DNA from 2 places in the Streptomyces sp. NPDC008092 genome. Region 1 is predicted to be linked to the other one. Evidence: riboswitches for the same ligand, from Rfam matches in the RefSeq annotation. Region 1 holds a riboswitch; the other holds the start of a gene.

Region 1 (7,019 bases):
ACGAGGCCGGAGATCCGCTCGCGCAGTGCCGAGTGGGCGGCGGCGCGCAGCGCCATGGTGGCGCCGGTGGACCAGCCGTGCAGGACGACGCGGCGGGCGCCGTAGCGGACGGCGTAGCGGATCGCCGCGTCCAGGTCGCGCCACTCGCTCTCGCCGAGGTGGTTCAGGCCGTCCGGGGGGCGCGGGGCGCCGAGGTCGCCGCGGTAGGCGAGGGCGAGGACCGGCAGGCGACGGGCGTGCAGGAACGCCATGACGTTCATGGGGTGCTCGCGGGTGGTGCCGAGGCCGTGCACCGCGATCACCCAGGTGTCGCGGTGGCCGGGCACGAACCAGGCGGGCAGCGGGCCGAGTTCGCCGGGCAGGTCGATGTCGGCGTACTCCAGGCCGAGGGCGGTGCCCGGGTTGCCGATGTGGACGTTGGCGGTGAGCCAGGCCCTGTCGCCGGTCTCGAAGGTGCCGTGGGTCACCCGCTCCAGCCGCCGTACGACGGTGTCGGGGGTGTTCGCGGCGGACTCCAGGACGGCGCCGACGACCGCGTGCGAACCGTCGCCGGCCAGCCCGTAGGTGCCGGGGCGCAGTGAGGCGAGGTCGCGGGTGAGGGTGATGCGGCCGGCCGCGGTGCCGTGCACGGTGAGCCGGGGTTCGGTGGGCAGTGGCCGGCCGGGCGGTGCCTTCAGCGCGGCGTCACTGGCGAACCGCCCCGCGGCCACGCCGGCCGCACCGGCGGCGAGTACGGCACCGACGGCAGCGGCCGTGACTTTGACTGGGCGCACCTGTCCAGTGTCGGGGCGGAGCGGGGCGGCGGCCAGTGGAGGCGGGGGCGGCGGGCCGGCCCCGGTTCACTTCTCCTGCTGCCCGTAGCCGCGGAGCCGCTCGCCCGCCTCCGCCAGCTGTTCCGGGGAGAGCAGGCTCGGGGTCAGGCCGGGCACCGCGGACGCCGTCAGCCACAGGCGGCACATCCACTCCAGCTGGGCGGTGCGGTCGTAGGCCTGGGTCAGGGTGGCGCCGTAGGTGATCGTGCCGTGGTTCTGGAGGAGGCAGCCGGAGCGGTCGGCCAGGGCGCGGAGCATGTTCTCGGCCAACTCGTCGGTGCCGTACGCCGCATACGGGGCAACCCGGACCGCGCCGCCGAGGGCGGCGGACATGTAGTGGATCGCCGGCAGCTCGGGGACGAGCGTGGAGACGGCCGTCGCGTGGACGGCGTGGGTGTGGACGACGGCCCCGGCGCCGGTGCTGCCGTAGACCGCGAGGTGCATCGGCAGTTCGCTGGTCGGGACCAGGGTGCCGAGGACCTGGCGGCCGGCGAGGTCCACGCCCGTCACGTCGTCCGGACCGAGCCGGTCGTACGGGACGCCCGAGGGCGTGACCAGCACGGTGTCGCCGACGCGGACCGAGACGTTGCCGGAGGTGCCGACGACCAGTCCGTCGGCGACGGTGCGGCGGGCGGTGGCGACGAGTTCGCGCCAGGCATCCGCCTCCTCCGCGCGTACATCCCGCCTTCGCGGCTCCGACACACCTTGTGCGCCGGCCCGTCCATCCCGTCCGTCACGCTCGTCCCGCCGCTGCTCAGCCATGGCCCGATCCTGTCAGGCGGGGCCCCAACCGGCCTGCACGGCAGGGCACTTTAGGCCGTACGTCCCGAATCCAGTAGAGCGCAAACCGCCGCAAAGAGTTCCATTTCCTGGCTTGGCCGAAGATCGCCGAGGATACGCCGATCTTCCAATAATCTCTGGACGATTTTTCGTACACGTTGCCATTCCGGGGGGAAACATGGCCCGTGACCGCATTACGCCGTCCCGCCACCGCGTCCGCGTCCGCGCCCTCGCGGCGTCCGCGGCGGCGCTCGCCCTCATGGGCACCGCCACCGCGCTCGCCGGCACACCGGCCTCCGCGGCGAGCCTGCCGAAGGGGCACGACGTCTCCTCGCACCAGAAGAACGTCGACTGGCCGGGCGCCAGGGCGAAGGGCGCCAGGTTCGTCTACATCAAGGCCACCGAGTCCACCACCTACCGCAACCCCTACTTCGACCAGCAGTACGACGGCTCGCGCAAGGCGGGCATCAGGCGGGGCGCGTACCACTTCGCCCTGCCGGACAAGTCGTCGGGCGCCCGGCAGGCCGCGTACTTCGTGAGCCACGGCGGCACCTGGACGGCGGACGGCTGGACGCTGCCGCCCGCGCTCGACGTCGAGTACAACCCGTACGACAAGAAGCACAAGTGCTACGGGCTGAGCAACTCCCGGATGGTCGACTGGATCAGGTCCTTCAGTGACGAGCTGAAGCGGGAGACCGGCCGGCGGCCGGTGATCTACACGACCACGAACTGGTGGAACCTCTGCACCGGCGGCAGCAGCGCCTTCGCCGCCGATCACGCGCTGTGGATCGCCCGCCACGGCTCGGCGGACGCCGGGACGCTGCCGGCCGGATGGTCGTCGTGGACCTTCTGGCAGTACGACAACAGCGGCAGCCTGCCGGGTGACCAGAATCTCTTCAACGGGTCCGCGGGACGGCTGAAGTCGTTCGCCATGGGCCTCTAGCCAAGGGGCGACCGGGCCGCCGGACCGGAACCGGGACGGCGGCCACGCCCCACCCCGTCCGGGGCCACCCCGAAGTCGATCCCATACACCCCCATGACCGCCCCAGTTCACCTTCCGTTCATCCAGGTTGCCTACGGTCCAACAGCCAATGACCTCGAAAGATTGCCTGGGTAAATGGAAAACTTCTCGCTGATCCTCGCGATTGTGGTAGTCACCGCACTCGCGTTTGATTTCACGAACGGTTTCCACGACACCGCCAACGCGATGGCCACCACCATCTCGACCGGTGCGCTCAAGCCCAAGATCGCGGTGACCATGTCCGCCGCGCTCAACCTGGTGGGCGCCTTCCTCTCGGTGGAGGTCGCCAACACGATCTCCAAGGGTCTCGTCGACGAGAACGGCATTCGTCCCGAGGTCATCTTCGCGGCCCTCGTCGGCGCCATCCTCTGGAACCTCGTGACCTGGCTGGTGGGCCTGCCCTCCAGTTCCTCGCACGCCCTCATGGGCGGTCTGATCGGCGCCACCGTCGCCTCCGCCGGCCTCGGCGCGGTCCACGGCGACGTGCTCGTCACCAAGGTCCTGCTCCCGGCGGTCGCCGCCCCGGTCGTCGCGGGCCTCGCGGCGGCACTCTCCACCCGCCTCTCCTACACGCTCTCGAAGAACGCCGAGGACGAGGCCACCCGCAAGGGCTACCGCGCCGGCCAGATCGCCTCCGCCGGCCTGGTCTCGCTCGCGCACGGCACCAACGACGCACAGAAGACGATGGGCATCATCACCCTCGCGCTGATCGCGGGCGGTGCCATCGCCCCCGGCTCGAACCCTCCCACCTGGGTCATCCTCTCCGCCGGCCTCGCCATCGCGCTCGGCACCTACATCGGCGGCTGGCGGATCATCCGCACCATGGGCACGGGCCTGACCGACCTCCGCCCGCAGCAGGGCTTCGCCGCCCAGACCAGCGCGGCCACCGCCATCCTGGCCTCCTCGCACCTCGGTTTCTCGCTCTCCACCACGCACGTCGTCTCCGGCTCCGTGATGGGCGCGGGCCTCGGCCGCAAGGGCGGCACGGTCCGCTGGTCCACCGCGACCCGCATGATGATCGCCTGGGTGCTCACGCTCCCGGCCGCCGCGCTGGTCGGCGCGCTCGCCGAGTCCGTGACGGACCTCGGCGACTGGGGCACGGCCGCCGTCGCCGTCTTCCTCGTGGCCGCCTGCGCCGCGATCTGGAAGCTCTCCCGCCGCGAGGTCGTGGACAGCAGCAACGTCCTCGGCACCGAGGAGCCGGCCGGCGTGGTCACCACGGCGATCGCCGCCGTGACCCCGCCGCCCGCGGGCCCGGCCCCGGTCACCGTCACGGACGGCCTGACCGCCACCATCCCCGCCCCCGCCTCCGCCCCGGCCGCTCCCGCGACCGACCCGGCCGCCACCGTCTGACCCCGAGGAAGCACCGACATGAACATCGACTGGGCAGCCATCGGCTCCGTCTTCGGCGTCAGCCTCGTGGCCACCGTGGGCCTGGTGGCCCTCTTCACCCTCGGCATCAAGGGCCTGTCCGCCCGCGAACGCGCCGCCGCCCAGGGCGACTCCGCGGTCCTGGCCGTGACGGCCGCCTACCTCTGCTTCGCCGCCTGTGCGGCCGCCGTGGCATGGGGCATCCATCTGATCGTGGCGAAGGCCTGACACCACAAGGTCCGCCGCAAAGGGCCTCGTCGGCGCCTCGAAGGCTCCTCTCCGTCCGTACGGAGAGGAGCCTTCCGCATGCCCCACGGGCCCCGCTGGGCAACCGGTGTGGGCCTTCCCACACACTCCCCTCGCAGGTCAAAGGCAAGTTGACGGGTCTTCCGGGGGCGTGGTGGACTTCCGGAGCCATGTACCGCGGCAAGGGAGGAAGCCGGTGTGAATCCGGCGCGGTCCCGCCACTGTCACCGGGGTAGCAATCCCCGGAAGCCAGGAACTCCCACCGCCGGTCTCGTCGAACCAGGGCGCGGACACCCTGAGTGAGGACATAACGCCATGCGCGGCTGCCGAACGAGGTTGAGTACCCGGCCCGTCCCCGACCCCGCGGCCGGCTGAGCCGATGGGTGCCGATCGCGTCTTCGCGTACGGTGCCGCCGCCGGCCTTCTCGGTGATCTGCTGCTCGGCGATCCGCGCCGGGGGCATCCGGTCGCCGTGTTCGGGCGGGCCGCCGGGGCCGTGGAGCGGGTGCTGTGGCGGGACCACCGCGGGTGGGGCGCGCTGCACACCGCCGTGTGCGCCGGCGGCGCCGTGGCGCTGGGCGCCGCGGCCGAGCGGGCCGTACGGCCGTCCGCCGCCGCGTCCGTCGCACTCACCGCGGCCGCCACCTGGGCCGTCGTCGGGGGCACTTCGCTCGCGCGCGAGGCCCGCGGCATCGGGCGGGCCCTCGCGGCGGGTGATGTCGAGGCGGCCCGCGCCCGGTTGCCGCATCTGTGCGGCCGGGATCCGCAGGCCCTGGACGCGGACGGGATCGCCCGGGCGGTCGTGGAGTCCGTCGCCGAGAACACCAGCGATGCAGTCGTGGGGGCGCTGGTCTGGGGGGCCGTGGCCGGCGTCCCCGGGCTGGTGGGGTTCCGGGCCGTCAACACCCTGGACGCGATGGTGGGACACCGGTCCGCCCGGTACCGGCGGTTCGGGTGGGCCTCGGCGCGGCTGGACGACGTGGCCGGGTGGCCGGGAGCGCGGCTCACCGCCGTCCTGGCCGCCGTGGCCGGAAGTGACACCAGGGGAGCGGTACGGGCCTGGCGGACCGACGCGGTGAAGCATCCGAGTCCCAACGCGGGGCCGGTGGAGGCGTCGTTCGCCGGGGCGTTGGGGGTACGGCTCGGGGGGACGCTGTCGTATGGCGGGCGGGTCGAGCACCGGCCGGTGCTGAACGGGGAGGGGCGGACTGTGCAGGTCGCGGACATCGAACGGGCGGTGCGGTTGTCGCGGCGGGTGGGGTGGCTGGCGTTGGGGGTGAGCGCGGCGGGTGCCCTGCTGCGCGGAGCGCTCCCGGGAAGGGCGTCATGAACAACGGTGGTCTCCTCGTGGCCGGTACCACCTCCGACGCCGGGAAGAGCGTCGTCACCGCGGGTGTCTGCCGGTGGCTGGTGCGGCAGGGTGTGAAGGTCGCGCCGTTCAAGGCGCAGAACATGTCCCTCAACTCCTTCGTCACGCGCGAGGGTGCCGAGATCGGCCGGGCGCAGGCCATGCAGGCGCAGGCCTGCCGGGTGGAGCCGACCGCGCTCATGAACCCCGTGCTGCTCAAGCCCGGCGGCGAGCAGAGCAGTCAGGTCGTGCTGCTCGGCAAGCCGGTCGGTGAGCTGAGCGCGCGGGGCTACCACGGCGGACGGCAGCAGAAGCTGCTCGGCACCGTGCTCGACTGTCTCGCCGAGTTGCGGGGCACGTATGACGCGGTGATCTGTGAGGGGGCCGGCAGTCCGGCGGAGATCAACCTGCGCCGGACCGACATCGTGAACATGGGGATCGCCCGGAACGCCGGGCTGCCCGTGCTCGTGGTCGGGGACATCGACCGCGGGGGCGTCTTCGCCTCCTTCTTCGGGACCGTCGCGCTGCTCTCGCCGGAGGACCAGGCCCTGGTCGCCGGGTTCCTCGTCAACAAGTTCCGCGGGGACGTCTCCCTGCTGGAGCCGGGCCTCGACATGCTGCACGGGCTCACCGGGCGGCCCACCTACGGCGTCCTCCCCTTCCGGCACGGCCTCGGCATCGACGAGGAGGACGGGATGGGGGTCCCCCCGCGCGAGCGAAGCCGAGCGTGGGGGAGGGTGTCCCCGCGCGGGACCGTCCGGGAGTCGAACACCGCCCCGCCCGTCGGGGAGGACGTGCTCCGGGTCGCCGTCTGCGCGATCCCGCTGATGTCCAACTTCACGGACGTGGACGCGCTGGCCGCCGAACCCGGCGTCGTGGTGCGGTTCGTGGACCGGCCGGAGGAGCTCGCCGACGCCGACCTGGTCGTGATCCCGGGGACCCGGGGGACGGTCCGGGCCCTGGAGTGGCTGCGCAAGCGGGGGCTCGCGGACGCGCTGCGGCGCCGGGCCGCCGAACAGCGGCCCGTGCTCGGCATCTGCGGCGGCTTCCAGATCCTCGGCGAGCACATCGAGGACGACGTCGAGAGCCGGCGCGGACATGTGGCGGGGCTCGGTGTGCTGCCCGTGCGCGTCCGGTTCGCCCGCGAGAAGACCCTCACCCGGCCCGTCGGCGAGGCCCTCGGCGAGCGGGTCGAGGGGTACGAGATCCATCACGGCGTCGGTGAGGTGACCGGCGGCGAGCCCTTCCTGGACGGCTGCCGGGTCGGGCAGACCTGGGGCACGCACTGGCACGGCTCCCTGGAGTCGGACGGTTTCCGCCGGGCCTTCCTGCGCGAGGTGGCGGCCGCCGCGGGCCGCCGGTTCGTGCCGGCCCCCGACACCTCGTTCGCCGCGCTGCGCGAGGAGCAGCTCGACCGGCTCGGCGACCTGATCGAACAGCA
Region 2 (7,019 bases), on a different contig from region 1:
CCGGCACCCGGGGCGAGTGGATGTCGTAGATCCCGGGGCCGGCCTCGCGCGGGTAGCCGTGCGCGGCGAGTTCGCGGGCGACCTGCATGTGCGAGCGGGCCGCCTCCAGGCTGATGACGTCCGCGTCGAGGTCGTCGATGGCCTGCACGATGTCGCCGAACTCGGCGTAGCACATGTGCGTGTGGATCTGCGTCTCCGGACGGACTCCGGAGGTGGTGAGCCGGAACGCCTCCGTCGCCCACGCCAGGTACCCGGGACGGTCGGCGGCCCGCAGCGGCAGGGTCTCGCGCAGCGCGGGCTCGTCCACCTGGATCACCGAGGTCCCGGCCGCCTCCAGGTCGTCCACCTCGTCGCGCAGGGCGAGGGCGACCTGGCGGGCGGTGTCGCCGAGCGGCTGGTCGTCACGGACGAACGACCAGGCCAGCATGGTCACCGGCCCGGTCAGCATGCCCTTGACCGGACGGTCGGTGAGGGACTGGGCGTACGACGTCCAGCGCACCGTCATCGGCTCGGGACGGGAGATGTCGCCGGCCAGCACCGGCGGGCGTACGTACCGGGTGCCGTACGACTGGACCCAGCCGTGCCGGGTGGCCAGGTACCCGGTCAGCTGCTCCGCGAAGTACTGGACCATGTCGTTGCGTTCGGGTTCGCCGTGCACCAGGACGTCCAGGCCCGCCTTCTCCTGGAAGGCGACCACCTCCTGGATCTCGGCCCGCAGCCGCGCCTCGTAACCGGCCGTGTCGGTCCGGCCCGCCCGCAGGTCCGCCCGTGCGGCCCGCAGTTCGCCGGTCTGCGGGAACGAACCGATGGTCGTCGTGGGCAGCAACGGCAGCCGCAGGTGCGCGCGTTGGGCGGCGGCGCGGTCGGGGTACGGCTGGGCGCGGCGGGCGTCGGCCGGGGTGACGGTGGCGCAGCGGGCACGGACGGCGGGATCACGGGTGATCGGTGAACCCGCTCGGGAGGCCAGGTCGGCGCGGTTGGCGGCGAGTTCGGCGGCGATGGTGTCGGGGCCCTGGGCGAGGCCCCTGGCGAGGGTCGCGATCTCGGCCGTCTTCTGCTTCGCGAAGGCCAGCCAGCGCAGGATCTGCGGTTCGATGTCCCGCTCGGCGGCGGTGTCCAGCGGCACGTGGAGGAGGGAGCAGGAGGCGGCGACGTCGACCCGGCCGGCGAGGCCCAGCAGGGTGCCGAGGGTGGTGAGGGACGCCGACAGGTCGTTGACCCAGATGTTCCGGCCGTCGACCACACCGGCTACCAGCCGCCTGCCGGGCAGCCCGCCGACGGCGGCCAGGGCGTCCAGGTTGGCGGCCGCCGCCCCGGTGAAGTCGAGGGCGAGCCCTTCGACCGGGGCCTTGGCCAGCACCGGCAGGGCCTCGCCGAGCCGGTCGAAGTAGGAGGCGACCAGGAGCTTCGGCCGGTCGGTGCGGGCGCCGAGATCCCGGTAGGCGCGGGCGGCGGCGTTCAGTTCGGCCGGGGTGCGGTCCTGGACCAGCGCGGGCTCGTCGAGCTGCACCCACTCGGCGCCGGCCGCCCGCAGGTCGGCGAGCACCTCGGCGTACACCGGGAGCAGCCGGTCGAGGAGGGTGAGCGGGTCGAAGCCGGCGGGCGCGCCGGGCGTCGGCTTGGCGAGCAGCAGATAGGTGACCGGGCCGACCAGCACCGGCCGGGCGGCGAGCCCGAGGTCCAGCGCCTCCGTCAACTCGTCCACCTGCTTGGCGGAGTTCGCGGCGAAGACGGTGTCCGGGCCCAGCTCCGGCACCAGGTAGTGGTAGTTGGTGTCGAACCACTTCGTCATCTCCAGCGGCGCGATGTCCTGCGTACCGCGGGCCATGGCGAAGTAGCCGTCCAGGGCATCGGCTTCGACGGCGGCGCGGTGCCGCTCGGGGACGGCGCCGACCATCACGGTGGTGTCGAGGACGTGGTCGTAGTACGAGAAGTCGCCGGTCGGCACCTCGTGGAGGCCGGCCTCGGCGAGCTGCCGCCAGGTGGAGCGGCGCAGCCCGGCGGCGGCGGCCCGCAGGGCGTCGGCGGTGACCCGGCCCTTCCAGTAGCTCTCGATCGCCTTCTTCAGTTCCCGGGCCGGCCCCTGACGGGGGTAGCCGTACACGGTGGCCCGGGCTGCCGCGGCTGCGGACTTGGCTGTCACGGAGATCTCCTTCGCGAGACGATTCCCTGAGATCCCGGTGACGGGACGAGAGCGCGAAGGGGTGACGAACCGGACGGCAACGGTCGTACGCCGTGAACGAGTACGCGACCGTCCGTCCGATATGCACGCCGACCCGCCCACGAGGTCACCGGGATGTCCGCGCACGAGTGGTCCGCGCACGGGCAGATGGCAGGTCTTCGGACTCGCGGGCACGCCCTCCCTCCGGAGGACACCTACTGGCCGTCGCTTCCCGGACCCGGTGGATCCAGTGCGTATGACGGCGGTCGTTCCCGCTCACCGCTGCGGGGCAGTCCCGGATTCCCACCGGGTTCCCTCTTGCGACGTCCCGTCTGGCGGAGGGGACGAACCAGCTGCACGGCCAGCTTAACGCGCCCCGAGGGCGCTACGGGGGTGGCCGTCGTCGCGGAAGTCGGTCCGCCTCGCTTTCGGTCCGGCCGGCTTCCGGTCCGGCTCGCTTCCGAATCGGCCTGCCTCCGAACCGGCCTGCCTCCGAACTGGCTCGCTTCCGAACCGGCCTGCCTCCGAACTGGCTCGCTTCCGAACCGGCCTGCCTCCGAACTGGCTCGCTTCCGAACCGGCCTGCCTCCAAACTGGCTCGCTTCCGAACCGGCTCGCTTTCGAACCGGCCTTGCGTGCGCCTAACGTGGCCGGGCACGGCCGCCGGGCCGTGGGCAACGGCGGGAGGGGGGATCGCCATCGACCGCGTGGAGGTCAACGGGGCGGAAGCGGACAGCGAGGATCTGAAGCTGCTCGCGCGGGTCAACTACGCGCATTTCACCTCGATGCAGGTGCGGGACGGCGCGGTCCGGGGGCTGGATCTGCACCTGGCGCGGCTGGACGGGAGCGCCCGTCAGTTGTTCGGCAGGGGGCTGGACGCCCAACGGGTCCGGGACTGCGTGCGGCACGCCCTCGCCGGGGGCCCGGACGCGGTGTCGGTCCGGGTGACGGCCTTCACCGGAAGGCTCGGTGACGTGGTGCGCGGCGAACTCGTCGAGCCCGACCTGGCCGTGGTGACGAGCGCGCCGGCGGAGGCGCAGCCCGGACCGGTGCGGCTGTGCGCGGTCGAGTACGAGCGGGACCTGCCGCACGTCAAGCACGCCGGGACGTTCGGGCTCACGCTCCGTCGGCGGCAGGCGGTGCTCGCCGGGTACGACGACGCGCTCTTCACCGACCGGTACGGCCGGATCAGCGAGGCGTCGGTCTCCAACATCGGCTTCCACGACGGGGAGCGGGTGATCTGGCCCGAGGCCGCCATGCTGCCCGGCATCACGATGCAGTTGCTGCAGCGGGGACTGGACGCCAAGGGCATCCCGTCCGAGCGGCGTGAGATCCGGCTCGGGGACCTCGTGGCCGGCGCGTCCGGCTCCTCGGCCTGCTCCGCCTTCCTGGCGAACTCGATCTCGCCGGTCCTGCCGGTGGCGAGCATCGACGGGACCGCGCTGGCCGTCGCCCCGGCCGTCACGGACCTGCTCGTGGACTGCTACGAGACCAACCCCTGGCAGACCGTCTGAGCACCCCGCCGGACGTGCCGCGATGCGCCGGCTGCCGACCGCTCAGGGTCTGCCGGCCCCGCGCAGCGCCCGGGAGAGGCCCAGGGCCGCCGTCCGTACCGCCGGGGCCAGCTGTGCCGGGCGGAAGCGGCCGCACGGTACGGCCACCGAGAGCGCCGCGACCGCCGTGGGCCCGGCGAAGACGGGGGCCGCGATGCAGCTGACCCCCGGCGCGGCCTCTTCCTCCTCGTAGGCGAGGCCCGCGACCTGGGCCTGTTCGACGGCCGTACGCAGCCGGCCGGGGTCCGTGACCGAGTGCGGGGTGAGGCGGGGGAGCGGTGCGGCCAGCACCTCCTCGACCAGGTCGGCGCCCGAGAACGCCAGCAGGGCCTTGCCGACCCCGGTGCAGGTCAGCGGGAGCCGGCCGCCGATCCGGGACGGCAGCCGCAGCGCGTCGTGGCCGTGGATGCGCTCCACGTAGACCACCTCGTGGCCCTCGCGCACCCCGAGGTGCACGGTCTCGTGGGTGGCCTCGAACAGGTCCTGGAGGAACGGCAGCGCGGCCTCCCGCAGATCCTGCCGGCGCGGCACCAGCGACCCCAGCTCGAAGAGGGCGCCGCCCAGCCGGTAGGTGTCCGCGTCCCGTTCCAGCAGGCCGAGCCTGACCAGGTCGGCGCAGAGCCGGAACACGGTGGTCTTGGGCAGCTTCGAGCGTTCGGTGAGTTCCGTGAGGCGGAACGCGCCGCCTCCCGGACGGAAGCAGTCCAGGACCGCCACCGCCTTGTCGAGCATGTTCCCCTGATCGCTGTTCCGTGCCACGGAACATATTTTGCCGGGTTTCCCGGCGCCCGCCTATACCTGTCGGCATGAGCCCTGACCTCGTCACCAAGGTGGCCGACGTCCTCGACGAAGCCACCCGCACCGGCACCCCGTGCGCGCCCGTCCGCGCCCTCCTCCCCGAGGGCGACATCGAGACCGCGTACGCGGTGCAGCGGCTGCACGTCGAGCGGGGGATGGCCGCCGGCCGCCGGCTCGTGGGCCGCAAGATCGGGCTGACCTCGCCCGCCGTGCAGCGCCAGCTCGGGGTCGGGCAGCCCGACTTCGGGGCCCTCTTCGCGGACATGGCGGTCGCCGAGGGCGAGCCGGTCGCGGCCGGCCGGCTGCTCCAGCCCAAGGTCGAGGCCGAGGTTGCCCTGGTCCTCGCCGCCGACCTGCCGCACCGCGACCCGACCGTCGCCGACCTGCTGCGGGCCACCGCCTTCGCGCTGCCCGCGCTGGAGATCGTGGACAGCCGGATCGCCGACTGGGACATCACCATCGTCGACACCGTCGCGGACAACGCCTCCAGCGGCCTGTTCGTCCTCGGCGGCACGCCGGTCCCGCTGGACCGGGTCGACCTGCGCGGGGTCCGGATGACCCTGGCCAGGAACGGCGAGACCGTCTCGCAGGGCACCGGCGCCGACTGCCTGGGCAGCCCGCTCACCGCCGCCCGCTGGCTCGCCGCCACCCTGGCCGGGCTCGGCGACCCGCTGCGGGCCGGCGACATCGTCCTGACCGGCGCCCTCGGCCCGATGGCGGTCGCCGCCGAGGGCGACGAGTTCACCGCCCGCATCGACGGCCTCGGCACGGTCGGGGTCGCCTTCGCCAAGGAAGGAAACCCCGCATGACCACGAAGGTCGCCGTCATCGGGTCCGGGAACATCGGCACCGACCTGATGATCAAGATCCTGCGGCTGTCGGAGAGCCTGGAGATCGCCGCGCTGGCCGGCATCGACCCGGACTCGGACGGCCTGGCCCGCGCCCGCCGCCTGAAGGTGGCCACCACCCACGAGGGCGTCGACGGACTGGTCGGCCTGGACGGGTTCGAGGACGTGTCGATCGTCTTCGACGCCACCTCCGCCGGCGCCCACCGCCGCCACGACGAGGTGCTGCGGGCCCTCGGCCGCACGGTCGTCGACCTCACCCCGGCCGCGCTCGGCCCCTACGTCGTCCCGCCCGTCAACGGCGACGCCCACCTGGACGCCCCGAACGTCAACATGGTCACCTGCGGCGGCCAGGCCACGATCCCCGTGGTCGCCGCGGTGAACGCCGTGACACCGGTCCACTACGGCGAGATCGTCGCCTCGATCTCCTCCCGCTCCGCCGGGCCCGGCACCCGCGCCAACATCGACGAGTTCACCGAGACCACGGCGTCCGCCATCGAGAAGGTCGGCGGTGCGGCCCGCGGCAAGGCGATCATCGTGCTCAACCCCGCCGAACCGCCGCTCATCATGCGGGACACCGTGCACTGCCTGGTCGGCGACTGCGACGACGCGGCGGTGACGGCCTCGGTCGAGGAGATGGTCGCGCGCGTGCAGACGTACGTCCCCGGCTACCGCCTCAAGCAGCAGGTGCAGTTCGAGCGGGTGGCCGCCGACGACCCGCTGCGCACCCTGGCCCCCGGCGACGCCGTGAAGGTCTCCGTCTTCCTCGAAGTGGAGGGCGCCGCCCACTACCTGCCCGCCTACGCCGGCAACCTCGACATCATGACCTCGGCCGCGCTGCGCACCGCGGAGCGCATGGCCGCCCACCGCACCACCTCGGAGGTGGCGTCCCGATGACCGGTCCCCGCCTGTACGTCCAGGACGTCACCCTGCGGGACGGCATGCACGCCGTCCGCCACCGCTACACCGTCGACCAGGCCCGCACCATCGCCGCCGCCCTCGACGCCGCCGGGGTCCGCGCCGTCGAGGTCGCCCACGGCGACGGCCTGTCCGGCTCCAGCGTCACCTACGGCGTCGGCGCGCACACCGACTGGGAGTGGATCGAGGCGGTCGTGGGCGCCGTCCACCAGGCGATCCCCACCACCCTCCTCCTCCCGGGCATCGGCACGCTCCACGACCTGAAGCAGGCCCACTCCCTGGGCATCCGCTCGGTCCGCGTCGCCACCCACTGCACCGAGGCCGACATCTCCGCCCAGCACATCGCGGCCGCGCGGGAACTGGGCATGGACGTGGCCGGGTTCCTGATGATGTCCCACCTCGCCGAACCCGCCGAACTCGCCCGCCAGGCCAAGCTGATGGAGTCCTACGGCGCGCACTGCGTGTACGTCACCGACTCCGGCGGCCGGCTGACCATGGACGGCGTCCGCGACCGGGTCCGCGCCTACCGGGACGTCCTCGACCCGGCCACCGGACTGGGCATCCACGCCCACCACAACCTCGGCCTGGGCGTCGCCAACTCGGTGGTCGCCGTCGAGAACGGCGTCACCCGCGTCGACGCCTCCCTCGCCGGGCAGGGCGCCGGAGCCGGCAACTGCCCGCTGGAGGCCTTCGTCGCGGTCGCCGACCTGATGGGCTGGGAGCACGGCTGCGACCTGTTCCCGCT

The links. Region 1 has a riboswitch for cobalamin ahead of ACFZB3_RS20270 (cobalamin biosynthesis protein). Riboswitches for the same ligand answer to the same signal wherever they lie in the genome.
Region 2: linked by a shared signal. The riboswitch ahead of metE (5-methyltetrahydropteroyltriglutamate--homocysteine S-methyltransferase) and the one ahead of ACFZB3_RS20270 (cobalamin biosynthesis protein) in region 1 are both predicted to bind cobalamin.

Annotation. Positions count from the first base shown of each region.
Region 1 is NZ_JBIBHY010000006.1:64,449-71,467, forward strand. It holds gene ACFZB3_RS20245 (alpha/beta fold hydrolase) at 1-773, opposite strand, end outside; gene ACFZB3_RS20250 (class II aldolase/adducin family protein) at 840-1,574, opposite strand; gene ACFZB3_RS20255 (GH25 family lysozyme) at 1,771-2,535, shown strand; gene ACFZB3_RS20260 (inorganic phosphate transporter) at 2,710-3,966, shown strand; gene ACFZB3_RS20265 (hypothetical protein) at 3,985-4,212, shown strand; cobalamin riboswitch at 4,369-4,509, shown strand; gene ACFZB3_RS20270 (cobalamin biosynthesis protein) at 4,610-5,560, shown strand; gene ACFZB3_RS20275 (cobyric acid synthase) at 5,557-7,019, shown strand, end outside.
Region 2 is NZ_JBIBHY010000013.1:53,951-60,969, forward strand. It holds gene metE (5-methyltetrahydropteroyltriglutamate--homocysteine S-methyltransferase) at 1-2,143, opposite strand, end outside; cobalamin riboswitch at 2,314-2,530, opposite strand; gene ACFZB3_RS35685 (aminotransferase class IV) at 2,869-3,675, shown strand; gene ACFZB3_RS35690 (IclR family transcriptional regulator C-terminal domain-containing protein) at 3,718-4,446, opposite strand; gene ACFZB3_RS35695 (fumarylacetoacetate hydrolase family protein) at 4,521-5,321, shown strand; gene ACFZB3_RS35700 (acetaldehyde dehydrogenase (acetylating)) at 5,318-6,253, shown strand; gene dmpG (4-hydroxy-2-oxovalerate aldolase) at 6,250-7,019, shown strand, end outside.